One region of the Streptomyces sp. NPDC012637 genome, then DNA from elsewhere that is predicted to be linked to it. Evidence: predicted binding sites of a transcription regulator. Region 1 holds the regulator's gene; the other holds the start of a gene.
What was found. The regulator HspR, encoded in region 1, represses chaperone genes until heat shock. The targets are predictions, from matches to a motif close to TTGAGNNNNNNNNNCTCAA.
Positions count from the first base shown of each region.

Region 1 (14,454 bases):
GCCCCCGGCCCTGCCGTGGGCCGAGCCGTTCGCCCCGAAGGCGCCCGGCGCGCGGATCCCGATGCTGATAGACCCGACCGACCCCTGGCACTTCACCGCGCACCCGGCGGGCGCGCTGACCACTCGTGCGGTCGCCGGCGGTCTGGAGGTCTCGGACGACAGGGGTGTCCTCGCGACCCTCACGACCGGGGCACGGACGGTGACGGTGCGCGGGCCCAGGCGCTGGTTCACCGAGCAGAAGCGGCGGGTAGCGGACGCCTTCGACCGGGACCTGCCGGCCGGCAGCGGCAAGGGCTGGGGCATGTCCCCCAACGGCGGCGCGTGGTGGCCCAACAGCGCGGACGACGCCAACGTCGCGGACTACTTCGTGGCGGGCGGCCGGGGCTCCATCACGCTCTCCGAGACCGGTTCGAGCCGCCACGCCACGCTCTCCGACAAGGAGATCGGCGACGTCCGCGCCCGCGCCCGCTTCTCCTTCACCCAGGTGCCCACCGGCGCGCCCCTCTCGCTCGCCCTCACCTTCTCCCTGTCGGGCCTCGACACCCACTACCGGGCCCGGCTGGTCGTCACCCCCGCCGGGGAGGTCCAGCTCGTCCTGGAGAAGGCCCTGAACAACACCGTGACCGTGCTGAAGGAGGCCGTCACGGTCGGCACCGGCTTCGCGGCCTACGACCACTGGTGGGTGCAGGTCGAGAAGACCGGCAACGTGCTGCGCGCCCGCGCGTGGAAGCACGGCGTGGCCGAGGCGGACCTCCCGGGCTGGTACGCCAGCCTGCGCGACCCCGACCCGGCCACCGCCCTCGGCGCGGGCACCGTCGGCGTCCGGGCCTACGCCGCCACCGGCGCCACGAAGGGCGTGGAGGCCCGGGTCTACGACTTCCTCATCGAGGAGGCCTCGTGGACCGACCCGCCGGTCGTCACCCACGACACCTGGGTACGGGTCCTCCCGGAGCCCTTCGACGGCACCTGGACGCCCGCCGTGGAGCAGCGGGTCCGTGCCTGGGCGGGCGACGGCTCGCCCGACGCGCTGGCCTACGCGGCGATGTTCCTGCCGAACGCGCCCGCCGTCACCGACCCGGCGCAGGGCGGCGCGCAGGTGCTGGGCACGGCCGGCTACAGCGCGCTGGACCCGGTGACCGGGCTGCACGCGGTGGGGGCGGACTTCCACGAGTACCTGGGGGTCGACGACTGGCCCTTCCCGAGCGGCGAGAAGGGCGAGCTGAAGAGCCACGGCCGCTACCTCGACTGCTCGGGCCTGGTCCGGATGGTCTACGGCTACCGGATGGGCGTGCCGATGGGCATCGCGCCGGACGAGCCGGCCCGCCGCTACCTGCCCCGCAAGTCGGTGGACCAGGCCGCCTCCGCGCCGGGTGTGGTGGTCGCCCGGGCGACCGGTGCCGCGCCGGCGCTCGACGGGCTGCGGATCGGCGACGTGCTCTTCTGGGACAACGAGGACGGCGCCGTGTCGCACACCGGCATCTACCTCGGCGCCGACCAGCACGGCGGTCTGCGCTTCGTCTCCAGCCGCAAGACGCCCGACGGTCCCACCATCGGCGACGTCGGCGGGAAGTCGGTCCTCAACGGGTCGCCGAGCGATCTGTACACGGGCAGTCTGCGGGTGATCCGCCGCTTCTGACGGGCGCGCCCCCTCCGTGCCGTGGCTCTGGTCAGGTAAACCGACTTGTCGGGTATAGACCGGTTTTCCGCGTGCACGGAGGTGCCCCCTGTCCGCCGAGACTCTCGACCGAGCGGCGTCCGCCGCCACCCGGGCCCCCGCCCGGCGCGTTCCCCGGTGGCGGGCCTCGCTGCACCGGGCCGCGCCCGCGCTCGGTCTGTTCGCCGCCGCCAGGCTCACCGGAATACTGGTGCTCGCCCTGTGGGCCTGGCGCGTCGGGCGCTCGCCGCGGGCGCTGCTCGCGAAGTCCTGGGACTCGGACTGGTACACCCGGATCGCCGCCCACGGCTACGGGCGCACGCTGTTCTGGCCGGACGGCGCGGTCCAGTCCGACCTGGCGTTCTTCCCGCTCTACCCGGGGCTCGTACGGGCCGTCGCCACCGTCCTGCCCGTCGCCTACGGGACGGCCGGGCTGCTGCTGTCCTGGCTCGCCGCCGGGGCCGCGGCCTGGGGGATCTACCTGGTCTCCGAGCGGCTGTGCGGGCGCCCGGCCGCCGTCTTCACCGTCCTGCTGTGGGGCCTGCTGCCGCACTCGATCGTGCTGTCCATGGCGTACACCGAGCCGCTCATGACCGCGTTCGCGGCCTGGGCGCTGTACGCCCTGCTGACCCGCCGCTGGCTGTGGGCGGGCACCCTCGCGGCGCTCGCGGGCCTCTCCCGGCCCAACGCGGTCGCCATCGCCGCGGCCGTCCTCGCCGCGGCCGGCCTGGAGCTGTGGCGGCGGCGCGGCCGGGTGGCGTGGCCGGTGTGGGCGGGCGCCGCGCTCGCGCCCGTCGGCTGGCTGTCGTACCTGCTCTGGGTCGGTGCCCGGCGCGGCGACCTGCTCGGCGGCTACTTCGCCGTCCAGGACGGCTGGACCTCCCGTTTCGACCTCGGGCGCGGCGCGCTGCGCTTCGTGCGGGGCATGGTGACCGGGCCGACCGAGTTCGGCTACGTGATGGCCCTGGTGATCACCGGGGCGGGCGTGCTGCTGTTCGCGCTGCTGGTGTGCGGGGAGCGGCCGCCGCTGCCGGTGCTCGTCTACACCGCCGTCCTGGTCCTGATCACCGTCGGCGGCTCGGGCTTCTTCGAGTCGAAGCCGCGTTTCCTGCTGCCGGCCTTCCCGCTGCTGCTGCCGCTCGCCCGCGCGATGACGAGAGCCCGGCCGGGCGCCGCGATCGTGGTGATCGCGGGCCTGGCCGGGCTCTCCTTCGCCTACGCGCCCTACGTGCTGACGCTCGCGCGCATGGCCGTGTGAGGCCGGAGGGGCTACTCGGCGGAGTCGCCGGGCTCCTTGTCCTCCGGGGCCTCGAGGCCGAACTGCTCGACGATCCACTTGTCGAACTCGATCGAGGCGCGGACCCAGCTGACGGTGGAGGACACGAAGTGCTCCAGCGACACACCGGTGCCGATCAGCATCTGGGCCTCGCCGATGAGGCGGAGGGTGGCGGAGCCGTCCTCCTCCTCGTGCAGGTGGGTGTAGACCTTGGGCCACAGGGTGCGGCGGTTCCAGTCGTCGATCGCGTCGAGGATCCTGGCGCGGTCGTCCGCGGCGTGCGGGCGGTCGTAGAACGTGCGCACCGAGAAGACCTGCTGCTCGGCCTCGCCGCGGAACATGAAGTACGTGCGGAAGTCCTCCCACGGCGCGGCGAGGTCGCCCTCGTCGTCGACGACGTACTTCAGCTCCATCTGGTCGAGGAGCTGCTTGACGAGGTCCTGGTCGGGAACGACGGGGCCCGCCGGTCCTGAGGCCTGAGGCTGGGGCTGGGCCCCGAAATTCGGAATCGAGGACGGGTCGATGGTCACCGGGTTTTCCCTTCGGTACGGATGCTCGCCATCCTCCCTCATGGCGGGCGGGGGGTGGCAAGTCCCCACGGCGCGATCAGCTGCGGGCTGACATGATCTCGCCCCATGGGGGTCAAGCAGAGGAAGCGTTCGCGCCGCCGGTGGGTCGGGATCACGGTTGGGCTGTTCGTGTTCTGCGGACTGCCGGTGTCGTGCGTGGCCTGGGGCGCGTACTCGTTCTCGGAGGCCGGCAGTCCGCAGCCGGTGGACTGCGGCGAGGCGCTGGCGTACGGGTACGCCGTGCTGCCCGTCAGTACCCGGGACGCGACCTGCACGTACGCGCACTGGCAGGACAGCTACGTCGAGGCGGAGTTCCGGATGCCCGCGGACGAGGTGGCGGGCTGGCTGGAAGCGACCTATCCGGCGGCCACGGTCTCGGAGGGCGGGAGGCGCCTCCATGTCGAGTTCGCCCCCGCCTCCGGGAAGGCGTACGAGGTGGGCGTCACCGTGACGGACGAGGGCGGTGGCACCGCCCACGTCCGTTTCGTCGCCTACGACCACTGACGCCCTGGTCCTACGGGGACTCGGCCCGGCCCACGATCAGGCCGTCCTGGAACCGGTCGACCCGGACCGTGTCACCGTCCCGGACCTCGCCCGACAGGATCTCCTTGGCGAGGCGGTCGCCGATCGCGGTCTGGATCAGCCGGCGCAGCGGCCGGGCGCCGTACGCCGGGTCGTTGCCCTCCTCCGCCAGCCAGGCCAGGGCCTCGGGCGTGACCTCCAGGGTGAGCCGGCGGTCGGCGAGACGGCGGGCCAGGCGGTCGATCTGGAGCCGGGCGATACGGGCCAGCTCGTCCTGTGCCAGTGCCGAGAAGACCACGATCTCGTCGAGCCGGTTCAGGAACTCGGGCTTGAAGCTCGCCCGGACGACCTCCAGGACCTGCTGCCGCTTCTCCTCGCCGCTCGTCAGGGGCTCCATCAGGAACTGGCTGCCGAGGTTCGAGGTGAGGATCAGGATCGTGTTGCGGAAGTCGACCGTGCGGCCCTGGCCGTCGGTGAGCCGGCCGTCGTCGAGGACCTGGAGCAGGATGTCGAAGACCTCCGGGTGGGCCTTCTCCACCTCGTCCAGGAGCACCACGCTGTACGGGCGGCGGCGGACGGCCTCGGTGAGCTGGCCGCCCTCCTCGTAGCCGACGTAGCCGGGAGGCGCACCGACGAGCCGGGCGACGGAGTGCTTCTCCGAGTACTCCGACATGTCGATGCGGACCATGGCCCGCTCGTCGTCGAAGAGGAAGTCGGCGAGCGCCTTGGCGAGCTCGGTCTTGCCGACGCCGGTGGGGCCGAGGAAGAGGAAGGAGCCGGTGGGCCGGTCGGGGTCGGCGATCCCGGCCCGGGTGCGGCGCACCGCGTCCGAGACGGCCCGCACGGCCTCGCTCTGGCCGATCAGGCGGCGGCCCAGCTCGTCCTCCATGCGCAGCAGCTTCTGCGTCTCGCCCTCCAGCAGACGGCCCGCGGGGATGCCGGTCCAGGCGCCGACGACGTCGGCGATGTCGTCCGGTCCGACCTCCTCCTTGACCATCGTGTCTTTCGACGCCTCCTGCTGGGCCTCGGCCTCGCTGGCGGCCGCCAGCTCGCGCTCCAGGGCCGGGATCTCCCCGTAGAGCAGCTTGGACGCGGTGTCGAAGTCGCCGTCGCGCTGGGCGCGCTCGGCACGGCCGCGCAGCTCGTCGAGCCGCTCCTTCAGCTCGCCGACCCGGTTGAGGGACTGCTTCTCCTTCTCCCAGCGGGCGGTGAGGCCGCGCAGCTCCTCCTCGCGGTCGGCGAGGTCGCGGCGCAGCTTGTCCAGGCGCTGCCGGCTGGCCTCGTCGGTCTCCTTGGAGAGGGCGAGCTCCTCCATCCGGAGCCGGTCGACGGTGCGCTGGAGCTCGTCGATCTCGACGGGCGAGGAGTCGATCTCCATGCGCAGCCGGGACGCGGCCTCGTCGACCAGGTCGATGGCCTTGTCGGGCAGGAACCGGGAGGTGATGTAGCGGTCGGAGAGCGTCGCGGCGGCGACGAGCGCGGAGTCGGCGATCTGGACCTTGTGGTGGGCCTCGTAGCGGCCCTTGAGTCCGCGCAGGATGGCGACGGTGTCCTCGACGGACGGCTCGGCGACCAGGACCTGCTGGAAGCGGCGCTCCAGGGCGGGGTCCTTCTCGATCCGCTCGCGGTACTCGTCGAGCGTGGTGGCGCCGACCATGCGCAGCTCGCCGCGGGCCAGCATCGGCTTGAGCATGTTGCCGGCGTCCATGGCGGAGTCGCCGCCGGCGCCCGCGCCGACGACGGTGTGGAGCTCGTCGATGAAGGTGATGATCTGACCGTCGCTCTCCTTGATCTCGGAGAGGACGGTCTTCAGGCGCTCCTCGAACTCGCCGCGGTACTTGGCGCCGGCGACCATCGCGCCGAGGTCGAGGGAGACCAGCCGCTTGTCGCGCAGCGAGAGGGGGACGTCGCCCTTCACGATCCGCTGGGCCAGGCCCTCGACGACGGCGGTCTTGCCGACGCCGGGCTCGCCGATGAGGACGGGGTTGTTCTTGGTGCGGCGGGAGAGGACCTGGACGACGCGCCGGATCTCGTGGTCCCGGCCGATGACCGGGTCGAGCTTGCCCTCGCGGGCGGCGGCCGTGAAGTCGGTGCCGAACTTCTCCAGGGCCTTGTACGAGCCCTCCGGGTCGGCGGTGGTGACGCGGCGGGTGCCGCGGGCCTTCTCGAAGGCGTCCTGGAGCCGGCGGGCCGTGGCGCCCTGCCCGTCGAGCAGCTCGCCGGCCCGGCCGCCCTTGGCGGCGATGCCGATGAGCAGGTGCTCGGTGGACAGGAAGTCGTCGCCCAGCTTCTTCGCGCGCTCGTCGGCGTCGGCGATGACGGCCAGCAGCTCACGGTTGGGCTGCGGGGGCGCGACCGTGGACCCGGTGACGCTCGGCAGCGCGGCGAGCAGCCGCTCGGCGCCGGATCGCACGGCGGCCTGGTCGGCCTCGACGGCGGCGAGCAGATCGGTGATGTTCTCGTTGTCCTGACCCGCGAGCAGGGCGAGCAGAAGGTGCGCGGGGGTCAGATCGGCGTGCCCCTGGGACACGGCGCGGCTGCTCGCCGCATTCAGCGCGTCCCGGCTCCTGTTGGTCAGTTCGGCGTCCACGTGCGGGGTCTCCTCCTCGGATCTACGACTCCTTCTTCATGACTCTTCTAGCGTACACAAAGTTGAGTCCATTCCGCTCAAGGTATCGGCGGCACTTCTTCCCGGAGTAGTTTCCGGGGCATGGCCATCGACCCGAGCAAGCCGAGCGACTCGTACCTCGCCTTCTGGCGCGAGTACCACATGTGCACGCTGACCACGCCCCGCCCCGACGGCACCCCGCACGTGGTGGCGGTCGGCGTCACGTACGACCCCGCGGGCGGCGAGAAGGGCATCGCCCGGGTCATCACCAACAAGAACAGCCGGAAGGTCGCCAACGTCCTGGCGGCGGGCGCGGACGGCGCGCGGGTCGCGGTGTGCCAGGTCGACAAGGGGCGCTGGGCCACGCTCGAGGGCGTGGCGCGGATCCGCACCGAGGCGGATGCCGTCGCGGACGCGGTGGACCGCTACGCGGCCCGCTACAACCGGGTCCCGACGCCGAACCCGGACCGGGTCGTGATCGAGATCGCCCTCACCCGGGCGATGGGCCGGGCCTAGGTCCTGTCGTCAAACTCCCGTCGTCGCCCGGAGGGCGGCCCTGCGGCGTCAGGTGCGTGCTCCCGGCGTGCCGGGCGCAAGGCCTCGTACGGGACGTACTCGGGCTTGTGCCCGGTGCGGCGAGAGCGCGTGCACGGCGTCGCGGGGCAGGCGGGAGTTCGACGACAGGGCCTGGGGTCCAAAGGGGCCGGCGGCCCCGACCGTACGAGAACGCACAGCGGCGCCATCGCGTTTCAGGTCCGCGATGGCGCCGCTGTGTGGGGGAAGCACCTGAACGATCTACAACGACGGGGGAATCGTTCAGGCACTGCGGGGGGTGGCGGTGATGGTCTCGGTCTCGACCAGCGGGGACTCGACCAGCTGGTGGTCGCGCTGATCCAGATTGACGAAGATCATGCCGTACCGGATGGCACAGCGGACGGGCTGAGGGGCGCCGCGTGGGCGGCGAAGACATCGGTAGGCGCGGACGTCCTCGTCCTGCTCACGGGCGACGACGATCGGCTCTCCGAAGAGGGTCACCATCAACGAGTCACCACGGTGGGGGATGGCCGTGACGAGATCGATGAAGTGCCACCCGGATCGGTAGGCCGAAGCCATCTCCCGGCGGAAGGACCGGTCGTCCGGCGGGACGATCATGCTTCCGAGCCCGCCGGAGCGAACTCCCAGGACGGCTCACCGGGAGATGCGAGGACGACGGTCGCAGGTGTGCTCTCCCACGAGGGCTCATTCGGCTCCGCCATCACGGAATGCGACGGGGGGATCTCCCACGAGGGCTCGCCGTTCAGGGCGAGTGCGCCAAGAGCAGCCGCCGCAACGGCTATGGCGCCAAGTGCACGAACCATCCTGGTCATGGCCGATCTCCACCTCTTTTGATCACTACCTCCCCCCCGCGTCCAAAACGATGGCCCACGATCGCCCCCCACACCAGCCGCGCCGGGCATCATGTTCCTGTAATTCATGACCCTGAGGGGGGTGCAAATGAGGCGAGAATCCAGCGAATCCAGACATAACCACAGTCGCGGTGAACTGTGCGACGTGGCCAAAGAGCTGTACGCACACGCTCTGCGCACGGGTCGCCTCGCCCGCGCCGAAGCCGACGCCGCACCGTGCCTCACTGAGCTGGCCCTTCTGCGCCCCGGCCCGGACGACGTCGAGTGGCTGTACCCCGTGCCGCCGTCCGTCGCCCTCAACCAGCTCATACACCCCATCGAGCAGGAGATCCAGACCCGGCGTCAGCATGCGATCGACCTGGCCGACGCGTTCGAGCCGTTCATGGCGATGAGCACCCGGGAATCCTCGACCGGCAGCGCGATCACCGTGCTCGAAGGCCTCGGCGCCATCAACGCGACGCTGGACCACGTCATCAGCGGGTGCACGGAAGAGCTGCTCACCATCCAGCCCGGCAGCGGACGCCGCCCCGACACCCTCGAACAGGCCCTGCGCCGCATGGAACCGCTGCTCGACCGCGGGGTCCGCATGCGCACGCTCTACCAGCACACCGCCCGGCACCACCCCGCGACGCTGGCCTACGTCGAACGCGTGGCCCCCTACGGGCTCGAACTGCGCACCCTCGAGGAGATCATCGACCGGCTGATCATCGTCGACCGGCAGGTCGCCTTCGTGCCGGCCCGCAGCGACCGCCAGGTCGCCCTCGAACTGCGCCACGAGGGCCTCGTGCAGTACCTCGTGGGCGTCTTCGACCAGTTCTGGCTGCACGCCGTCCCCTGGGACGAGGAAGTGCCCTACACGCCCTCCGTGGACGGCATAGGCGGCGTCCAGCGCTCCATCGCCAAGCTCCTCGTCGAGGGCCACGTCGACGAGGCCATCGCCCGCCGACTCGGCATGAACGTCCGCACCTGCCGCGCCCACATCGCCAAGCTCGCCGCCGCCCTCGGCAGCGGCAGCCGCGCCCAGCTCGGCTACCTCATCGCCCAGTCCGGCATCCTCGAACAGGACCAGGACGACCAGCGCGACGACTGACGCCGCCCCCGGAACAGCCGAGAGGCCCCCTCCGCCACAGCGGAAGGGGCCTCGAAAGCCGTTCGGAGAGAACTACTCGCCGCGCTTGTGGCCGGGACGCCACACCACCAGGGCGCTCGCCTGCTGCACGTCGGTGTACGGGACCAGATCACGCCGGTACGAGGCGTGGACCTGGGCCTCGCGCTGACGCATCGCCGCCGCCGCGCCCTCGACCGCGGACGACAGCTCGGCCACCCGGGCCTGCAGCGCCGCGACCTGGTTCTCCAGCTCGATGATGCGCTTGATGCCGGCCAGGTTGATGCCCTCGTCCTGGGACAGCTGCTGCACCTGGCGGAGCAGCTCGATGTCCCGGGCCGAATAGCGGCGGCCACGGCCCGCCGTGCGGTCCGGCGACACCAGACCGAGGCGGTCGTACTGACGCAGCGTCTGCGGGTGCAGACCGGAGAGCTGGGCCGCCACCGAGATGACGTACACCGGGGTCTCGTCGGTCAGCTGGTAAGGATTACGGCGGCGGCCTTCCATCTCCTCAAGCTCCCTTCGCGGCCTGGAAAAGCTCTGCCCTGGGGTCCTCGCCCGCGGTCGCCTCGCGGAAGGTCTCCAGTGCCTCACGTGCCTTGTCGTCCAGCTCCTTCGGCACCGCGACCTCCACCGTGATGAGCAGATCGCCGCGGGTGCCGTCCTTGCGGACCGCGCCCTTGCCGCGGGCGCGCATGGTGCGCCCGTTGGGCGTGCCTGCGGGCAGCTTCAGCGTCACCGCCGGGCCGCCCAGGGTGGGCACCTTGATCTCGCCGCCGAGCGCCGCCTCGTCGAACGTGACGGGCACCGTGACGGTGAGGTTGTCGTCCCTGCGGCCGAACACCGGGTGGGCGTCGACGTGCACGACCACGTACAGGTCGCCGTTGGGCCCGCCGCGCTCGCCCGGCGCGCCCTTCCCGCGCAGCCGGATCCGCTGGCCGTCGGAGACGCCCGCCGGGATCCGGACCTGCATGGTGCGGGAGGACTTGGCCCGGCCGCTGCCCTTGCAGACCTCGCACGGGTTCTCGGCGATCAGGCCGCGGCCCTTGCAGTCCACGCACGGGTCGGTCAGCGAGAAACCGCCGCCGCTGCCGCGCGAGACCTGCCCGGTGCCGACGCAGGTCGGGCACACCCGGGGCGTGCCGTTCTTGTCGCCGGTGCCCGAACACGCCTTGCAGGGCTGCTGGCTGGACATCCGCAGCGGCACGGTCGCGCCCTCGATGGCCTCGGTGAAACTGAGCGTCACCTCGGACTCGACGTCCTGGCCGCGGCGCGGCTGCGTACGGGTGCCCGCGCCGCCCGCGCCCCGGTTGAACAGGCCGCCGAAGACGTCGCCGAGACCGCCGCCGAAACCACCGGCGCCGCCGGTGCCGCCCTGGGCGCCGCCGAAGAGGTCGCCCAGGTCGAAGTTGAACGAGCCGCCCGCGCCCGGACCGCCGGCCCGGAAGCCACCGTTGCCGAACAGGGCGCGGGCGTCGTCGTACTCCTTGCGCTTCTTCGGGTCACCGAGGACGTCGTTCGCCTCGGAGATCTCCTTGAAGCGCTCCTCCGCCTTGGTGTCACCCTTGTTGGCGTCCGGATGGTTCTCGCGGGCGAGCTTCCGGTACGCCTTCTTGATCTCGGCGTCGGTGGCGTCCTTGGGGACGCCGAGAACCTTGTAGTAGTCCTTCTCGACGAAGTCCTTCGTGCTCATCGACGTCCCTCCTCCCGCGTGCGGGTACGGCTCTTACTCGGTGTCCTTCTCGGAGTCTTCCGACTCCTCCGCCTTGCCCTGAGCGCCCGGCTGGGGCTCGGCGACCGCCACGCGGGCGGGGCGGATGGTGCGCTCGCCGATCCGGTACCCCGGCTGCAGGATCGCCACGCAGGTCGTCTCGGTGACGTCCGGCGCGTAGCTGTGCATCAGGGCCTCGTGGATCGTCGGGTCGAAGGGCTCGCCCTCCTTGCCGAACTGCTGCAGGCCCATCTTGGCGGCGACGGTCTCCAGCGACTCGGCGACCGACTTGAACCCGCCCACGAGCTCGCCGTGTTCCCGGGCCCGGCCGATGTCGTCGAGCACGGGAAGGAGCTCGGTCAGGAGGCCGGCGACGGCGATCTCCTTGACCGTGACCCGGTCCCGCTCCACGCGGCGGCGGTAGTTCTGGTACTCGGCCTGGAGCCGCTGGAGGTCGGCCGTGCGCTCGTTGAGCGCGGTGCGGGCCTGGTCCAGCTGCGCCAGCAGGGCTACGTCCGTAGCGTCCCCGGCCGGGGCCGCCCCGTCCGCCTTCGCGGCGGACTCGGCGGCCTCGGTCTCCTCGGGCGTGCCGTCGGCGGGGACGTCGGGCTTCTCCTCGAAGCCCGGGGTCTCCTCCGACATCAGGCAGCGCCGCCCTTCGGCTTCTCGTCGTCGACGATCTCGGCGTCGACGACGTCGTCGTCGGCCGCGGCCTGCTGGGCACCCTCGGCGCCGGCGGCACCCTGGGCGGCCTGCGCGTCGGCGTACATCGCCTGGCCGAGCTTCTGGGAGACGGCCGCGACCTTCTCGGTGGCCGTGCGGATCTCCGCGGTGTCCTCGCCCTTGAGCTTGTCCTTCAGCTCGGCGACGGCGGCCTCGACCTCGGTCTTGACGTCACCGGGGACCTTGTCCTCGTTGTCCTTGAGGAACTTCTCGGTCTGGTAGACGAGCTGCTCGCCCTGGTTGCGGGTCTCGGCGGCCTCGCGACGGCGGTGGTCCTCCTCCGCGTACTGCTCGGCCTCCTCGCGCATCCGGTTGACCTCGTCCTTCGGCAGCGAGGAGCCGCCGGTGACGGTCATCTTCTGCTCCTTGCCCGTGCCCAGGTCCTTCGCGGTCACGTGCATGATGCCGTTGGCGTCGATGTCGAAGGCGACCTCGATCTGCGGGACGCCGCGCGGGGCCGGCGGAAGGCCGGTCAGCTCGAACATGCCGAGCTTCTTGTTGTACGCCGCGATCTCGCGCTCGCCCTGGTAGACCTGGATCTGCACGGACGGCTGGTTGTCCTCGGCCGTCGTGAAGATCTCGGAGCGCTTGGTCGGGATCGTGGTGTTGCGCTCGATCAGCTTGGTCATGATGCCGCCCTTGGTCTCGATGCCGAGGGACAGCGGGGTGACGTCGAGGAGCAGGACGTCCTTGACCTCGCCCTTGAGGACACCGGCCTGCAGGGCGGCGCCGATGGCGACGACCTCGTCCGGGTTCACGCCCTTGTTGGCCTCGTTGCCGCCGGTCAGCTCCTTGACGAGCTCGGCGACGGCCGGCATGCGGGTCGAGCCGCCGACGAGGACCACGTGGTCGATCTCGGACAGCTGGATGCCGGCGTCCTTGATGACGTTGTGGAACGGGGTCTTGCAGCGGTCCAGGAGGTCCGCGGTCAGCTGCTGGAACTGGGCGCGGGTGAGCTTCTCGTCCAGGTGCAGCGGGCCCTCGGCGGAGGCCGTGATGTAGGGCAGGTTGATCGTGGTCTCCGTGGAGGAGGACAGCTCGATCTTGGCCTTCTCGGCCGCCTCGCGCAGACGCTGCAGCGCCATCTTGTCCTTGGACAGGTCGACGCCGTGTCCGTTGGCGAACTGCTTCACCAGGTAGTCGACGACGCGCTGGTCCCAGTCGTCACCACCGAGGTGGTTGTCACCGTTGGTGGCCTTCACCTCGACGACGCCGTCGCCGATCTCCAGGAGGGACACGTCGAAGGTGCCGCCACCGAGGTCGAAGACGAGGATGGTCTGGTCGTCCTTGTCGAGGCCGTACGCCAGGGCGGCGGCGGTCGGCTCGTTGACGATGCGCAGGACGTTGAGGCCCGCGATCTCGCCGGCCTCCTTGGTGGCCTGGCGCTCGGAGTCGTTGAAGTACGCCGGGACGGTGATGACCGCGTCGGTCACCTTCTCGCCCAGGTAGGCCTCGGCGTCGCGCTTCAGCTTCTGGAGGATGAAGGCGGAGATCTGCTGCGGGTTGAAGTTCTTCCCGTCGAGCTCGATCTTCCAGTCGGTGCCCATGTGGCGCTTCACGGACCGGATGGTCCGGTCGACGTTGGTGACCGCCTGACGCTTGGCGACCTCGCCGACGAGCACCTCGCCGTTCTTGGCGAAGGCGACGACGGACGGCGTGGTCCTGGCGCCCTCGGCGTTGGTGATGACGGTGGGCTCGCCGCCTTCCAGAACGCTGACGACGGAGTTAGTCGTGCCCAGGTCGATGCCGACCGCACGTGCCATTTCGATTCCTCCAGCTGACTGACTTGAGTGGAACTGACTCAAGGATGCACGAGGGCCGGACCGGAGTCAACAGACCTGAGTGGAGGCGACTCAACTCTTCGCTCGCTCGGCACTCAATGGACGGGCCGTCAGGGCGCGTCGGTTCCCCTCCCGACGGCTCCCGCGTGAGAGAGTCCGGACATATCCCATGATTCTCGTCGGAAGGTGCTCGCGCATGACGGGGATGACGGTGAAGCGCGCCCTCGCGGCGCAGCGCGCCTTCTCGATGAGGCGCGCCTCCGCGATGAAGCGGGCCTCATTGGTGAGGCGGGCCTCGATGGTGGGGCAGGCCTCGATGGTGAAGCGGACCGCATTGGTGAAGCGGGCCTCAATGGCGAAGCAGACCTCAATGGTGAAGCCCGGCTCCGCAGCGAGGCGGGCCTCCGTGGTGAAGCGCGCCTTCGACGTGCTGGGCGGGCTCGCGCTCCTGCTCCTGCTCTCCCCGCTGCTCGCCGCCGTCGCCCTCTCGGTCACCCTCGGCACCAGCAGCACCCGCGGGATCCTGCGCCGCCGCCCGGTCGCGGGCCGTGGCGGCCGCACCTTCACGATGCTGACCTTCCGCACGAAGAGCCCGCTCGCGAACCTGCCCCTCCTGCTGCATGTCGTACGGGGCCAGATGTCGCTGGTGGGACCGTGCCCGCTGGCGCCCGGCCACCGGGAGTCCACCGGGGACGGGCGGCGCCGGCTGTCCGTACGGCCGGGGATCACCGGCCTGTGGCAGATCAGCGGGCGCTCGGAGCTGCCGTGGGAGGAGCGTGAGCTGCTCGATCTCCACTATGTGGACCATCATTGGCTGGGCATGGATCTGACGATCCTGGCGCGTACGCTTCCAGCAGTCCGTAAACGTCGCGCAGCAGCCCGGACACCGGTTCCTGCGGCAAGGGCCGCCTGAGCCACGGCAAGGGTTGCCTGAGCGACACAGATCACCGTGAGCTCCGCTACAGTGCGGGCGCGCGAACCGGTAATCTCGGCACGGACTCAATAAGTTACCGCTTAGTAGGCCCGAAGCAGAGGCCCGCTCGAGGAGCCCGTCATGCAACTCGCCGCGATCATCGTGTCGATCGTCATCACGGTGGTG
Region 1 is NZ_JBIBDS010000004.1:250,830-265,283, forward strand. It holds gene ACFY8W_RS18140 (NlpC/P60 family protein) at 1-1,636, shown strand, start outside; gene ACFY8W_RS18145 (hypothetical protein) at 1,725-2,912, shown strand; gene ACFY8W_RS18150 (YbjN domain-containing protein) at 2,924-3,460, opposite strand; gene ACFY8W_RS18155 (hypothetical protein) at 3,566-4,003, shown strand; gene clpB (ATP-dependent chaperone ClpB) at 4,014-6,611, opposite strand; gene ACFY8W_RS18165 (TIGR03618 family F420-dependent PPOX class oxidoreductase) at 6,732-7,145, shown strand; gene ACFY8W_RS18170 ((2Fe-2S)-binding protein) at 7,446-7,781, opposite strand; gene ACFY8W_RS18175 (helix-turn-helix transcriptional regulator) at 8,103-9,125, shown strand; gene ACFY8W_RS18180 (heat shock protein transcriptional repressor HspR) at 9,198-9,647, opposite strand; gene dnaJ (molecular chaperone DnaJ) at 9,652-10,833, opposite strand; gene grpE (nucleotide exchange factor GrpE) at 10,867-11,493, opposite strand; gene dnaK (molecular chaperone DnaK) at 11,493-13,337, opposite strand; gene ACFY8W_RS18200 (sugar transferase) at 13,552-14,268, shown strand; gene ACFY8W_RS18205 (heterodisulfide reductase-related iron-sulfur binding cluster) at 14,410-14,454, shown strand, end outside.

Region 2 (14,454 bases), on a different contig from region 1:
GGACTCCAGGAGCCAGCCGGAGAGCTGGACCTGGGTGTCGGGCGGCGAGAACGAGGTCGCGTTCTCCAGGAGTTCGGCGATCAGGTGGCTGAGGTCGTCCGCGGCGAAGCCGGCGACCTGGGCGTGCGGCGGCAGCGACTGGATGCTGACCCGCTCGTAGCGCTCGATCTCGCTGACGGCGGCGCGCAGCACGTCGACCAGCGGCACCGGCCCCGGGTGGCCGTGGTGGTGCTCGTGGCCGGCCAGGACCAGCAGGTTCTCGCTGTGGCGGCGCATGACGGTCGCCATGTGGTCCAGCTTGAAGAGGGTGGCGAGCCGGTCCGGGTCCTGCTCGCGCTCCTCCAGCTTCTCGATGACGCCGAGCTGGCGCTCGACCAGACCGAGGCTGCGCAGCGAGAGGTTGACGAAGGTGTGGTGGACGGTGCCGCGCAGGCGCTCCAGCTCGGCGGTGAGCAGGGCGTTCTGCCCCTGGAGCTCGGCGCGCTGGGCGGCGAGCTCGGCGGCGAGGGCCTCGCGGGCGCCGGCCAGCTCGTCGCGTTCGCCGCCGAGCCGCTCGACCTGGGCGGAGAGCGCGGCGAGCTTGCCCTGGAGGGCGTTGAGGGACCGTACGACCTGGGCGAACTCGTCGTTGCGTCCGGTGAAGCGGATCGGCTGCTCGTGCTGCGGCTCGGGCGCGGCGGCGAGCCGGGCGGCGCCGATGCGGACCACGGCGAGGGGCCGGGTCATGCTGCGGGCGACGTAGGTGGCGATGCCGACGGCGACGAGGAGGCAGCCGCCGAGGAAGGCGACGCGGATCTCGAGCGCGGTGACGTCGTCGTCGCGGAGCGCGGAGAGCCGCTCGACCCGCTGCGCGGCGAGCGAGGACTCGACGCCGCGCATCTGCTCGATGCGGGAGGAGAGCGCCGCGTCCAGCTTGGCCGGGTCGGTGTCGAGCTCGGACTCGGAGAGCTCCGGCCGGTCGGTGAGCCGGGCCAGGTGGCGCTCGGCGCTCTTGACGTCGGGGCCGGCGACGGTCGCGGCGAGGGAGTCGCGCGCCTCGGCGCCCGCGGCCTGGTCGAAGTCGGCGAGGGCGGCGAGCTCTCGGACCCGGGCCTGCTGGGCGGCTGCGGTGAGCGCGTTGCGGGCGCGGTCGGCCTCCTCCGCGCCCTCGGGCCGGTCGGTGACGTAGGTGCCCGAGACCGGGTCGTAGTGGGTGGTGCCGCTCGACTCGGGGCGCGGGACGGCGAGCGCCGCGAGGAGCAGGCCGCGTTCGGCGGAGGCCTGCTCGGTGGCGCGGCCGAGGGCGGCGGGGGCGCGCAGGGCCTCGGCGGCGCGCGCCGGGGTGTGCTCGGCGAGCTGGTCGGCGAGGGCCTGGAGCTTGGCGATGACGTCGGTGTAGGCCTTGTGGGCCTCCAGGGCACTGCCCTTGCCGGTGAGCGCGGCACGCCGGATGGAGGGCACGCCGGCGAGTTCGCGGCGCAGCTCCTCGGGGGCGGCGGGGCGGATCTCGTCGATCTGGCGGTCGACGCGCGCGGAGCGGGCGTCGGTGATCCGGCGCTTGTCCTTGGCGGCGGAGCCGCCGGCACCGTCGTCCGCGCTGTCGGCGGTCTGCTCGTCCCTGCCCGCGGCGATGTAGGCGACGACCTCGTCGCGCTCGTCGGAGAGCGAGTGGGCGAGGGTGACGGCCTGGCGGTCGAGTGCGGCGAGGGCGACCAGGTTGACGGACTCGTCGAGGTCGGCGGAGGCGGTGAGCACCATGGGGGCGCCGGCGGCGAGCACGGTGACGCCGACCAGGGCGACCCCGGCGACGAGCCGGCCGCGGACCCGCTTGGCGCGGCCGCCGGAGGTCACGGGCTCGGGGGCCGAAGGCTCCGCGGGCAGCCCGGGGTTCTGCGGGTCACCGGGGGTCTGGCTCCGCGTGCCGTTGTTGCTCCGAGGCCGCTTCTTCTGCACCGGTGCTCGCATCCTTGACTCGTCCGCCCATGAAGCAGAGGTGACGACCGGTCACATGTAAGAGCCCCCACCCCTGGTGTGTCTTCCGACCATTTCAGCGGTTCTGGTCAGGGGACTGGCATCGGCCGCTCCGCCACCCGAACGAGTGAACAACACTCCGTAGTTGGGGAACAACTCGTCTCCGTGGGTGCCGGGGCGGCGGGCTTACCGCCGGTTGGATCTTCCGCGCGGGCTTTGGCAGGATGCGCGCCCGCAGCTTCCCGGAGCCCTCACTTCCGGCCTTCCGGCACCGTCAGAACCCTTTGGTACAGGCCATATCAGGCTATCTGGACGCGCGGTGAAGGTCCGATGCAGACCGGCGCCGGCGGGGCAGACTGTGGATCATGCGTACGGAAGCGGCGTCCCTGCCCGGCAGCCCCGAACGGCCCAATGAGGACTGGGCGGCCGCAGTTCTGCCCGCCTCGGGGACGGGTGGCGTCGTCGTGGTCCTGGACGGCGTGACGCCTCCGCCGGGCGACGACGGTTGTGTGCACGGGGTGCCCTGGTTCACCGCCCGGCTCGGGGGCGCCCTGACCGAACTGTCCGCTTCGCGAAGTGATCTGACGCTGTCCGGGATCCTGTCACTGGCAATCCGGCGCACCGCGGACGCCCACCGGAACACCTGTGACCTTTCTCACGTCCGCACACCACAGGCGACGGTGGCCATGGCGCGCTGGGGCGCGGCCTCGGTGGAGCACCTCGTGCTGTCCGACGCGGCCCTGCTCCTCCAGGGCGCCGACGGCACGGTACGGGCGGTGCTCGACGACCGGCTCGACCACGTCCCGGCCGAGGTCCTGCGCTCCCGGGAGGCGACGGACCGGCTGCGCAACCGGGAGGGCGGCTTCTTCACGGCCGCCGCCGACCCGTCCGTCGCGGCCCGCGCGGTGACCGGTACGAGCCCGAGGGCGGAGGTCCGGGCGCTCGCGGCGCTGTCCGACGGGGCGACCCGCTGGGTGGAACTGTTCCGCGAGGGCGACTGGGCGGACCTCCTCACCCTCCTGGACAAGGAGGGCCCGTACGGCCTGCTCCGGCGGGTGCGCGCCCTGGAGGCGGCGGACGCCCGGGCGGGCGTGCCGCGCCGCTGGAAGCCCCACGACGACGCGACGGCGGTCTACGCGGTCCTCTGACGCGCCGGGGCGGCCGGTCAGCCCTCCGCCGCCCGCACGTTGAAGTGGTGCAGCAGCCGGGCCAGTTCCGCGACCTCCGCGCGGTCCCAGTCGGCAAGCTTGCGCACGTACCGCTCACGACGGGCGTCCCGTACGTGCCGGAAGCGCCCCTGTCCCTCCTCCGTGAGCCGGACCAGCGAGGCCCGGCCGTCGGCGGGGTCGGGGTCGCGGGCGACCAGGCCGAGGTCCTCCAGGGCGCGCAGCTGACGGCTCATCGTGGCCTTGCCGACGCCGAACCAGCCGGCGAGGTCGGTGGCACGCTGGGGTCCGGCCTCGTCGAGCCGTACGAAGAGTCCGTAGGCGGCCGGCTCCAGTTCGGGATGGACCTCGCGGGCCATCTCGCCGGACTGGGCGCGGGCGCGGCGCAGAAAGACCGCCAGTTCCCGCTCCAGGGCGAGGAATTCCTGGTCCACACCACTCCCGCCCTTGGGTCGGGATTCACTCCCCGTACCGCTTCCGTGCACGTCAGCACCCCTCGCGCGCTTTCCGCTCGCTGAAAGTTTCTTTCGGGCCGCGGTCATCGCCGCAGCTCCTTCAGTATTTCGCAGGCGTAGACCAACGGCAGCCCCCGGGCCCTCTTCCGCAGGGCGGGTCTACGTGCGTAGCGTCTTGTCCGGCGACACCGCCTGACATGTCCACACCAGGGCATGTCCGCCATGGTTCCCCCACCGAGCCTTTCGGAGGCACGCAATGCGTGTGCACAGATCCGGAACGTCCCTCGCCGGCGCCGCCCTCGCGGCCCTGGCCCTCCTCCTCCCCGTCACCCTCTCCGGCACCGCCAGCGCCGCCGAGGACCCCGGCACCCGGCAGGTACCCGCCCGCGGCTCCGCCTACATGGGCATGGGCGTGATCGCCCACGACGGCCAGGGCGCACAGCCGGGCGGCATCTCGGTCCAGGCCGTCCAGACCGAGGGCGTCGACGTCTCCAGCCACCAGGGGAACGTCGCCTGGTCGACGCTGTGGAACAGCGGGGTGAGGTGGGCCTACGTCAAGGCGACGGAAGGCACCTACTACAAGAACACCTACTTCACGCAGCAGTACAACGGCTCGTACAACGTGGGCATGATCCGCGGCTCGTACCACTTCGCGACACCCGACACGACGACCGGCGCGGCCCAGGCCGACTACTTCGTGAACAACGGCGGCGGCTGGTCCAAGGACGGCAAGACGCTGCCCGGCGCGCTCGACATCGAGTGGAACCCGTACGGCGCGACCTGCTACGGCAAGACCCAGTCCGGGATGGTCAGCTGGATCTGGGACTTCGTCAACCGGTACAAGTACCGGACCGGCCGCTACCCGGTGATCTACACGGCGACCAGCTGGTGGAAGCAGTGCACGGGCAACTACGGGGGCTTCGCCACCAACCACCCGCTCTGGATCGCCCGTTACGCCTCCGAGGTCGGCGAGCTCCCGGCCGGCTGGGGCTACTACACGATGTGGCAGTACACCTCGTCCGGCCCGACGGTCGGCGACCACAACCACTTCAACGGGGACCTCTCGCGCGTACAGGCGCTCGCGAACGGCTGACAGGCGCACGACGGACGAGCACGTGGGGCGGCGGGCTCCCGGGTGTGCGGCGGCACACCCGGGAGCCCGCCTTCTTCGTCGCACCCCTTGCCCATTGGTATGGACCAATGCGACCCTCGGGGCGGCGCACGTCGTCCGCAACTGCCGTGCGCCGCAGGCCTGTTGCTCGTCCCGTCCTCCCCCACGCACGAGAGAGAGCTGCCCGCATGCCCCGCATCACGACCTCCCGGACCCGCCGCGCCGCCGCCGCGAGCGCGCTGACCGCCGCCGGCGCCGCCGCGCTCGTCTCCCTCACCCCGACCGCCGCCCAGGCCCACGGCGCCGTGTTCAACCCGGTCAGCCGGGTGGCGGCCTGTTACGCGGAGGGGCCGGAGTCCCCCGACTCCCAGGTGTGCAAGGACCTCGTCGCCGACTCGGGCACCCAGCCGCTCTACGACTGGAACGAGGTCAACATCGCCAACGCCGACGGCAACCACCAGGCCCTCATCCCGGACGGAAAGCTCTGCTCGGCCAACCGCGAGAAGTACCGCGCCCTCGACTGGGCCCGCACCGACTGGCCGGCCACCGCCGTCAGCCCCGGCGCCTTCGGGTTCAAGGTCCGGGTGACCGCACCGCACTCCGGCACCATGACGATGTACCTCACCAAGCCGGGCTTCGACCCGACCCAGCCGCTCAGGTGGTCCGACCTCGACGGCACCCCGGTCGCCGTCCACACCACCACCCGCACCGCGACGGACGGCTACTACGCCTTCACCGGCAACCTGCCGGCCCGCACCGGCCGCCACATCGTCTACATGGTGTGGCAGCGCAACGACAGCCCCGAGGCCTTCTACAGCTGCTCGGACGTCACCTTCGGGGCCGGTACGGCGGTCAAGGCGCAGGCCCCGACGGAGGAGAAGATCGCGGCGGGAGCGTCCCTGTCGACCGTCAGCCACGCGGGCCACGGCGGCGACGAGCAGGCCCCGGCCCTCTCCGCCGACACCGCCGAGACCCCCGCCTCGCCCCTCCCGCTCGCCCTGGCGGGCGCCGGCGCCCTGGCCGTCTTCGGCGCGGGCAGCCTCCTCCTGACCCGGCGGCGCGGCGAGAACTGACACCGCACACGGCTCACGGAGGGGCGTCCGCACCGGGCGCCCCTCCGGTGCCTTCCCGCGTGGTTCCCCGGCGGCATTTCGCGCCATGTCGGCGCGGACGGGTGAGAGCGGGCGCGCTCGTGGACACGCTTGGGGAAAGCTCTTTTCGAACGGCCGTCCCGCGCACCTCCCGCCCGCCCCCGCCCGTGAAGGAGTGCCCTGCATGCGCCATGAGCAGCCGTGGACCTACCACCGCGGAGAAGGGCTGCGCACGTTCGGTGTGGAGGAGGAACTGCTCCTCGTCGATCCCGAGACCGGGGTCCCGCAGCCGCTCTCCGGCACCGTCACCGAGATCGCCGGCTGGCACGCCGACGTGCTGCGGCGCTCCGACCGGGTCGAGCCGGCGAAGGCCGAGCTGTTCTGCGAGATGCTGGAGATCGGCACCCGGCCCTGCGTCACCTCGGCCGAGCTCGACGAGCAGCTGCGGCAGGCCAGGATCGCGGCCGCGGCCGCGGCCAAGGAGGCCGGTGCGGCGGTGGCGGCCCTCGCGACCGCGCCGGTGCGGTTCGACCCGCTGCTCAACCCGGCCGACCGGTACCGGCGCATCGAGGACCGGTTCGCCCGGCTCGTCGACGACAAGCTCACCTGCGCCTGTCACGTCCACGTCCACCTCACCTCCGCCGAGGAGGGCGTCGGCGTCCTCGACCGGATCCGGCCCTGGCTGGCGCCGCTCCTCGCGCTCAGTGCCAACTCGCCGTTCTGGCAGGGCCGGGACACCGGCTACGCGAGCTGGCGGCACCAGCTCTGGTCGCGCTGGCCGATGGCCGGGCCGAGCGAGCTGTACGGCGACGTCGAGGCGTACGAGGAGACCACGCGGGCGATGCTGGCGAGCGAGGTGCTCGTCGACGACCACATGGTCTACTTCGACGCCCGGCTGTCCCGCCGCTATCCGACGGTGGAGGTCAGGGTCGGGGACGTGTGCCAGCACGTCGAGGACGGTGTGCTGTTCGCCGTCCTCGTCCGCGCGCTGGTGGAGACCGAGGCCCGGTCCTGGCGGGCCGGCCTGGAGGCCGACCCGGTGCCGACCGCCGTCCTGCGCCTGGCCGCCTGGCGGGCCAGCCGGCACGGCCTCGCTGACGAGCTGCTGCACCCGCTGACCTGGCAGCCGGCCCGGGCGGCGGAGGTGCTGCAGGCCCTGCTCGACCACGTCGCCCCGGCCCTGGACGCCGCGGGCGACCGGGACCTGGCGGTGCGCGGCGTCGAGCAGCTGCTCGCCCGGGGCACCGGAGCGGACCTCCAGCGCGCCGCCCACGACGGCGACCCGGGACTGGCCTCGGTGGTCGCCGACGCCGTACGCCGGACCCTCCCGGCCTAGACGCCGTGCGCCGGGTCCTACCGGCCCAGGCGTTTCTTTCGGATCAGGGCCGGACAAGGCCGCGCGAGACCCGGCAGAGGCGGCCTGGGTACGGGCGGTGGGGCGCCCTCCCGGAGGAGGACGCCCCGCCGCCGCGCCCGGGGGTGTGTCAGGCCGCCGCGCTCACCGCGACCTCCGCCGGAGCGAGGGCGAGCTCCAGGACCTGGCGGACGTCCGTGACCGGGTGGACGTCCAGCTTCTCCAGGATCTCGGCCGGCACGTCGTCCAGGTCCGCCTCGTTCCGCTTGGGGATCACGACCGTCGTGATGCCCGCGCGGTGGGCGGCGAGAAGCTTCTGCTTCAGGCCGCCGATCGGCAGGACCCGGCCGGTCAGGGAGACCTCGCCGGTCATCGCGACGTCCGTGCGGACCAGCCGGCCGGAGAGCAGCGAGGCCAGGGCCGTGGTCATCGTGATGCCCGCGCTCGGACCGTCCTTCGGGACCGCGCCCGCCGGGAAGTGGATGTGCACGCCGCGGTCCTTCAGACCGGTGACGGGCAGCTCCAGCTCCGCGCCGTGCGAGCGGAGGAAGGAGAGCGCGATCTGCGCGGACTCCTTCATCACGTCGCCCAGCTGGCCGGTGAGGGTCAGCCCCGCCGCACCCGTCTCCGGGTCGGCCAGCGAGGCCTCGACGTAGAGGACGTCGCCGCCGGCGCCGGTGACCGCGAGCCCGGTGGCCACGCCGGGCACCGAGGTGCGGCGCTCCGCCGGGTCCTGGGCGGACTCGGGCACGTGGTGCGGACGGCCGATCAGGGCGCGCAGGTCGTCCGCGCCGATGACGAACGGGAGCTCCCGCTCGCCCAGTTCGTGCTGGGCGGCCACCTTCCGCAGCAGCCGGGCGATCGAACGCTCCAGGGTGCGGACGCCCGCCTCCCGGGTGTACTCGCCGGCCAGCCTGCGCAGCGCCGCCTCCTCCAGGACCACCTCGTCCTTCTCCAGGCCGGCCCGCTCCAGCTGCCGGGGCAGCAGGTGGTCACGCGCGATGACGACCTTCTCGTCCTCGGTGTAGCCGTCGAGGCGGACCAGCTCCATGCGGTCGAGCAGGGCCTCCGGGATGGCCTCCAGGACGTTCGCCGTGGCGAGGAACACCACGTCGCTCAGGTCGAGTTCGACCTCCAGGTAGTGGTCGCGGAAGGTGTGGTTCTGCGCCGGGTCCAGGACCTCCAGGAGCGCCGCCGCCGGGTCGCCCCGGTAGTCGGAGCCGACCTTGTCGATCTCGTCGAGCAGGACCACCGGGTTCATCGACCCGGCCTCCTTGATGGCGCGGACGACACGGCCGGGCAGCGCGCCCACGTACGTACGCCGGTGGCCGCGGATCTCCGCCTCGTCACGGACGCCGCCGAGGGCGACCCGGACGAACTTGCGTCCCATCGCGTGCGCGACGGACTCGCCGAGCGAGGTCTTGCCGACGCCGGGCGGTCCGACGAGCGCGAGCACGGCGCCCCCGCGCCGGCCGCCCACGACGCCCAGCCCGCGCTCGGCACGCCGCTTGCGCACCGCCAGGAACTCGGTGATGCGCTCCTTCACGTCCTCCAGGCCCGAGTGCTCGGCGTCCAGGACCGCCTTCGCGCCCTGGATGTCGTACGCGTCCTCGGTCCGCTCGTTCCAGGGGAGCTCCAGCACGGTGTCCAGCCACGTGCGGATCCACGACCCCTCGGGCGACTGGTCGCTGGACCGCTCCAGCTTCTCGACCTCCTTGAGGGCCGCCTCGCGGACCTTCTCGGGCAGGTCGGCGGCCTCGACGCGGGCGCGGTAGTCGTCGGACTCGTCCCCCTCGCCCTCGCCGTTGAGCTCGCGCAGCTCCTTGCGGACCGCGTCCAGCTGACGCCGCAGCAGGAACTCGCGCTGCTGCTTGTCGACGCCCTCCTGGACGTCCTTCGCGATGGTCTCGGCGACGTCCTGCTCGGCCAGGTGGTCGCGCAGCTGCGCGGTGGCGAGCCTGAGGCGGGCGACCGGGTCGGCGGTCTCCAGGAGCTCGACCTTCTGGTCCAGGGTCAGGAACGGCGAGTAGCCGGAGTTGTCGGCGAGGGCGCCGACGCCCTCGATCTGCTGGACACGGTCGACGACCTGCCAGGCGCCGCGCTTCTTCAGCCAGCTGGTGGCCAGCGCCTTGTACTCCTTGACCAGTTCGGTCACGGAGCCGGGCAGCGGGTCGGGCAGGATCTCCTCGACGGCGGCGCCCTCGACCCACAGGGCAGCGCCGGGCCCGGTCGTCCCGGCGCCGATCCGGACGCGGCCCCGGCCGCGGATCAGCGCGCCGGGGTCGCCGTCGGACAGCCGGCCGACCTGCTCGACGGTGCCGAGCACACCGGTCCCGGCGTAGGTGCCGTCCACCCGCGGCACGAGCAGCACGCGCGGCTTGCCGGCCCCGCTGCGCGCGGCGGCCTGCGCGGCCTCGACCGCGGCCCGTACGTCCGGGTCGGACAGGTCCAGCGGCACCACCATTCCGGGCAGCACGACCTCGTCGTCGAGCGGCAGCACAGGCAGAGTGAGCGGCGCGGACGCCATGGACTCAGATGCCATGATCTCCCCTTCGGCAGTCAAGTTGAGCTATGTGGACTCAATGCACCTGCGCCGCCGAATGTTCCCCGACGCGTGTTCGCTCTGAGCGATCAGCCATCCGCAGGCCGTGAACAGCGGCTGTAATGCCTCCATGGATATCTCAGCCATTACAGCGGCGTGGGTGGCCGGCTGGACCGCCTCCCGCGGCACGCCGCCCGCCGTCGCCGAGCCCTGGGGCTACCGGATCGATGTCGGACTGCCCGGGCACGTCTTCCGGCACGTGCTGCCGTACCCGGACGAGGTGTCCGTGGGCAAGCTGTGCGCGGCGATCACCGAACCGGGCGCCTGGCTGAAGGTCATGGCGGCGCCCGAGGACGTGGCGCCCTGGATCACCGAGGGCTGGACGATCCCCGACGACCCCGGCTTCATGATGACCAAGCGGCTCGACCCCTCGGTCCGGCCCGCGCCGCCCGAGGGGTACGCGCGGACCACGGAGACCAGGGACGGGGTGATCCGGGTGCGGATCCTCGCGCCCGACGGGACCCTGGCCGCCCGCGGCCAGATCGCGCCGACCGGGCCGACCGCCGTCGCCGACCAGATCGAGACCGACCCGGCCCACCGCCGCCGCGGCCTCGGCGCGAACGTGATGCGCACCCTGGAGGCCGCCGCCGCCCAGGCGGGCGCGGAGACCGGGGTCCTGTCGGCCACGACCGACGGCATGGCGCTCTACGACTCGCTCGACTGGCACTACCGGGGCCCGCTCACCGGGATCGTCCGCACCGGTTGAGCCGTTCCGTCCGCACGGTTGAGCCGTTCCGGCTGCGCGTTTGAGCCGTTCCGTCCGCGCGGTTGAGCCGTTCCGGCTGCGCGGACGCCGGGTGAAGGGGCATGCTCGGGCCATGGAGTACGCGAAGCGGTACGGGACGGCGGCGGTGCTGGCCGCGGTCGTCGCCGTGGCGGGCTGCGGCCGGTCCCCGGCGGCGCCTCCCGACGACTCGGGCCTGAGCGTGCCGCCGGCCCCGAGCGCCCCGGCCACCCCCACGGCCGGGACGGACCGGCCCGCGCCCCGGGAGGTGCTGGTCGAGGTCGTCGTGAACGGCGGCTTCGCGGGCGTGCGCAACAAGCTGGTCGTCCGCCACGACGGCTCGTACGAACTCCGCAAGGGCACCGGGGAGCCCGCCTCGGGCCGGATGACGAAGGCCCAGGTCGCCGAGCTGCGCGCGGCCCTGGAGGACCCGGCGTACGCCAGGGTCCCGGACCGTCCGACCGGCGCGCCCGCCCCGGACGGCTTCGAGTACTACGTCACGTACGCCTACCGGCTCGTCGTCACCCGCGACGGCGAGGACCGCCCGCCCGCGCTGGAGCGGGTCTTCAAGGCGCTCCCGGAGGGCCACCCGCCGACCGCGCCCTGAGCCCGACGGCGCCCCAGGAGGCGCCCGGGTCGCGCCCGTCACCTGGGACCGCACCTACGGCACCCCCGTGGACGCCCGCCGCACGCTCCACCGGATCGAGCACTACGTGACGCACGAGGCCCCGCGCCCGTGAGACCGCCCCGCGGCTCGTCGGGCAGGCTCGTTAACCGTTTGTCCCGGCCGTCCGAGGACGCCCAGGATGGCCGGGACGAACGCGTACACATCGAGCACATCGAGCCACGGAGTGAGCATGAGCAGCCCCGTCACCCTCGACCGCCGTGAGGGCCCGTACGGAGAAGTCGTCCTGCGCCGCCGGGACGCCGAGGACCGCACCCACTACGAGATCATCGCCAACGGCACCTTCCTGATGGACACCTCCGACGGGCGTTCGGAACGGCTGCTCGTCGACGCGGCGATGGACGCGCTGCCCGGGGACCGGCGGACCGGCCCCGCCGTCCTCATCGGCGGCCTCGGCGTCGGCTTCTCGCTCGCGCACGCCGCCGCCGACCCGCGCTGGGGGCGGATCGCCGTCGCCGAGCGTGAGGAGGCGATCATCGACTGGCACCGGCAGGGGCCGCTTTCGGCCGTCTCGGGCCGGGCGCTCGCCGATCCGCGCACCGTGATCCTGCACACGGACCTGATGGAGTACCTCCGCACCACCTCCGACCACTACGACGCCCTCTGCCTCGACATCGACAACGGGCCGGACTGGACGGTCACCGAGGACAACGAATCCCTTTACTCCGCCGAGGGTTTGGCCGCCTGCGCGGAGCGGCTCGTCCCGGGCGGAATCCTCGCCGTGTGGTCGGCGCGGCCGTCCGCCGATTTCGAAGACTCGTTGCGGAATGCCGGATTCAGCGGGGTACGGACCGAAGAGGTCCCCGTTGCCCGGGGCGTCCCCGACGTGGTCCACCTCGCCGTCCGGCCCGCCTGATCACCTGCGTAGCCTTGACGCCGCCGGTGCCTCTAGGCTGCTGCACCGACATCGGCGACGCGAGGCGGGGCAATGGAGCAGACACACACCACGAACCAGGGTGCGGCGACGACTCCGGGAGCCCAACGCCGTGTCCTGGTCGTCGAGGACGACGCCACCATCGTGGAGGCGATCTCCGCGCGGCTGCGGGCCGAGGGCTTTCTCGTCCAGACCGCGACCGACGGCCCGGCCGCCGTGGACGCCGCCGAGGCGTGGCAGCCGGACCTGATGGTGCTCGACGTGATGCTGCCCGGCTTCGACGGGCTCGAGGTGTGCCGCCGGGTGCAGGCCCAGCGCCCCGTCCCGGTCCTGATGCTCACCGCGCGGGACGACGAGACGGACATGCTGGTCGGCCTCGGCGTCGGCGCCGACGACTACATGACGAAGCCGTTCTCGATGCGCGAGCTGGCCGCCCGGGTGCACGTGCTGCTGCGCCGGGTGGAGCGGGCCGCGCTCGCGGCGGTCACCCCGCGCAGCGGGATCCTGCGGCTCGGCGAGCTGGAGATCGACCACGCGCAGCGCCGGGTCCGGGTCAGGGCCGAGGACGTGCACCTGACGCCCACCGAGTTCGACCTGCTGGTCTGCCTGGCGAACACCCCGCGTGCGGTGCTCTCCCGCGAGCAGCTGCTCGCCGAGGTGTGGGACTGGGCGGATGCCTCCGGCACCCGGACCGTGGACAGCCACATCAAGGCCCTGCGCCGGAAGATCGGCGCCGAGCGGATCCGTACGGTCCACGGGGTCGGGTACGCGCTGGAGACCCCGGCGCCGTGAGCCGCCGGGGGCCGCACCCCGAGCGCCGCCGCAGGCGCCGGATCGTCATCTCGATCAAGACCAAGCTGGGCGCTCTGGTCGTCGGGGCGGTCCTGCTCACCTCGGGACTCGCGCTGGTGGCGATCCGGACCTCCACGGAGTTCCGCTACATCACGATCTTCGCGATGATCGCGACCCTGTTGATCACCCAGTTCGTGGCGCAGTCCCTGACCGCGCCGCTGGACGAGATGAACCACGTGGCCGGGTCGATCTCGCGCGGCGACTTCAGCCGGCGCGTGCGCGGCGCGGACCGCCGCGACGAGCTGGGCGACCTCGCCTCGACGATCAACCGCATGGCGGACGACCTGGAGGCGGTCGACCGGCACCGCAAGGAGCTGGTCGCCAACGTCTCCCACGAGCTGCGCACCCCCATCGCCGCGCTCCGCGCCGTCCTGGAGAACGTGGTGGACGGCGTCTCCGAGGCCGATCCGGAGACCATGCGGACCGCCCTGAAGCAGACCGAACGGCTGGGCCGGCTCGTGGAGACCCTGCTCGACCTGTCACGGCTCGACAACGGTGTCGTCACGCTCAAGGCACGCCGCTTCGAGGTCTGGCCGTACCTGTCCGGCGTGCTGCGGGAGGCCAATCTCGCCGCCTCCCAGCGCGGCCTGTCCTCCACCTCGGGCCTGCACAACCGCACGGACGTCCATCTGCACCTGGACGTGTCGCCGCCGGAGCTGACGGCGCACGCGGACGCCGAGCGGCTGCACCAGGTGATGGCCAACCTGATCGACAACGCCGTGAAGCACTCGCCGCCGCACGGCCGCGTGACGGTGCGGGCGCGGCGCGGGCCCTGTCCCGACTCGCTGGTGCTCGAGGTCGAGGACGAGGGCCCCGGCATCCCGGAGTCGGAGCGGCACAAGGTCTTCGAGCGCTTCAACCGCGGCACGGTCCCGGCCCAGCAGGGCCCGGGGAGCGACGGCGGCACCGGTCTCGGCCTGGCCATCGCCCGCTGGGCGGTGGATCTCCACGGCGGTCACATCGGAGTGGCCGAATCCGCACGTGGCTGCCGGATCCAGCTCACCCTTCCGGGGAGCCTTCCGCCGCGCCGTTGACGTAGGGTTCGAACCGGAAGCTCTCGTTCTGCGTGTACGTGTACGACTGCTCACACGAGTGCTCGTAGCGGATACCCGTGGGATCCGGTCAGGGGTGCGGCCAACTGGGCCGCAGCCACGGTTCCCCGTACCCTCACAGAACCGGAACCCCGCTTGTTTCCCGCCATTCACGGCACCGAAACACCTCGTCAAGTGTGACTTGCGCGACGTTGGAGCGCCCGGCCTGCACCTCCCGGCCAGGGAGGCGTAGCCTTTATTTCCGCTGTCCATCACCTTGCGAAGCGGAAGAGGGCGGTTGCCGCCGTGTCGTCTCAGTCCCCCAGTACCCCGAGCTCCCCGGCCGACCAAGACGGGCAGGGCGTGAGCCCCGCAGCCGCCTTCGGTGCCAACGAGTGGCTCGTCGACGAGATCTACCAGCAGTACCTCCAGGACCCGAATTCGGTCGATCGTGCCTGGTGGGACTTCTTCGCCGACTACAAGCCGGGTGGTGCGGAGAGCCCCGCAGCCCCGGCCGCCACCACGCCGAGCGCGCCCGCCGCGCCGCAGGCGGGCCCCG
Region 2 is NZ_JBIBDS010000005.1:122,514-136,967, reverse strand. It holds gene ACFY8W_RS21040 (nitrate- and nitrite sensing domain-containing protein) at 1-1,932, opposite strand, end outside; gene ACFY8W_RS21035 (hypothetical protein) at 2,316-3,098, shown strand; gene ACFY8W_RS21030 (MarR family transcriptional regulator) at 3,116-3,601, opposite strand; gene ACFY8W_RS21025 (GH25 family lysozyme) at 3,828-4,664, shown strand; gene ACFY8W_RS21020 (lytic polysaccharide monooxygenase) at 4,871-5,755, shown strand; gene ACFY8W_RS21015 (glutamate--cysteine ligase) at 5,958-7,109, shown strand; gene lon (endopeptidase La) at 7,258-9,669, opposite strand; gene ACFY8W_RS21005 (GNAT family N-acetyltransferase) at 9,800-10,435, shown strand; gene ACFY8W_RS21000 (hypothetical protein) at 10,548-11,060, shown strand; gene ACFY8W_RS20995 (spermidine synthase) at 11,311-11,994, shown strand; gene ACFY8W_RS20990 (response regulator transcription factor) at 12,067-12,804, shown strand; gene ACFY8W_RS20985 (ATP-binding protein) at 12,801-13,898, shown strand; gene ACFY8W_RS20980 (multifunctional oxoglutarate decarboxylase/oxoglutarate dehydrogenase thiamine pyrophosphate-binding subunit/dihydrolipoyllysine-residue succinyltransferase subunit) at 14,202-14,454, shown strand, end outside.
Region 2: the regulator HspR is predicted to act here: its motif matches at 9,692-9,710, upstream of lon (endopeptidase La).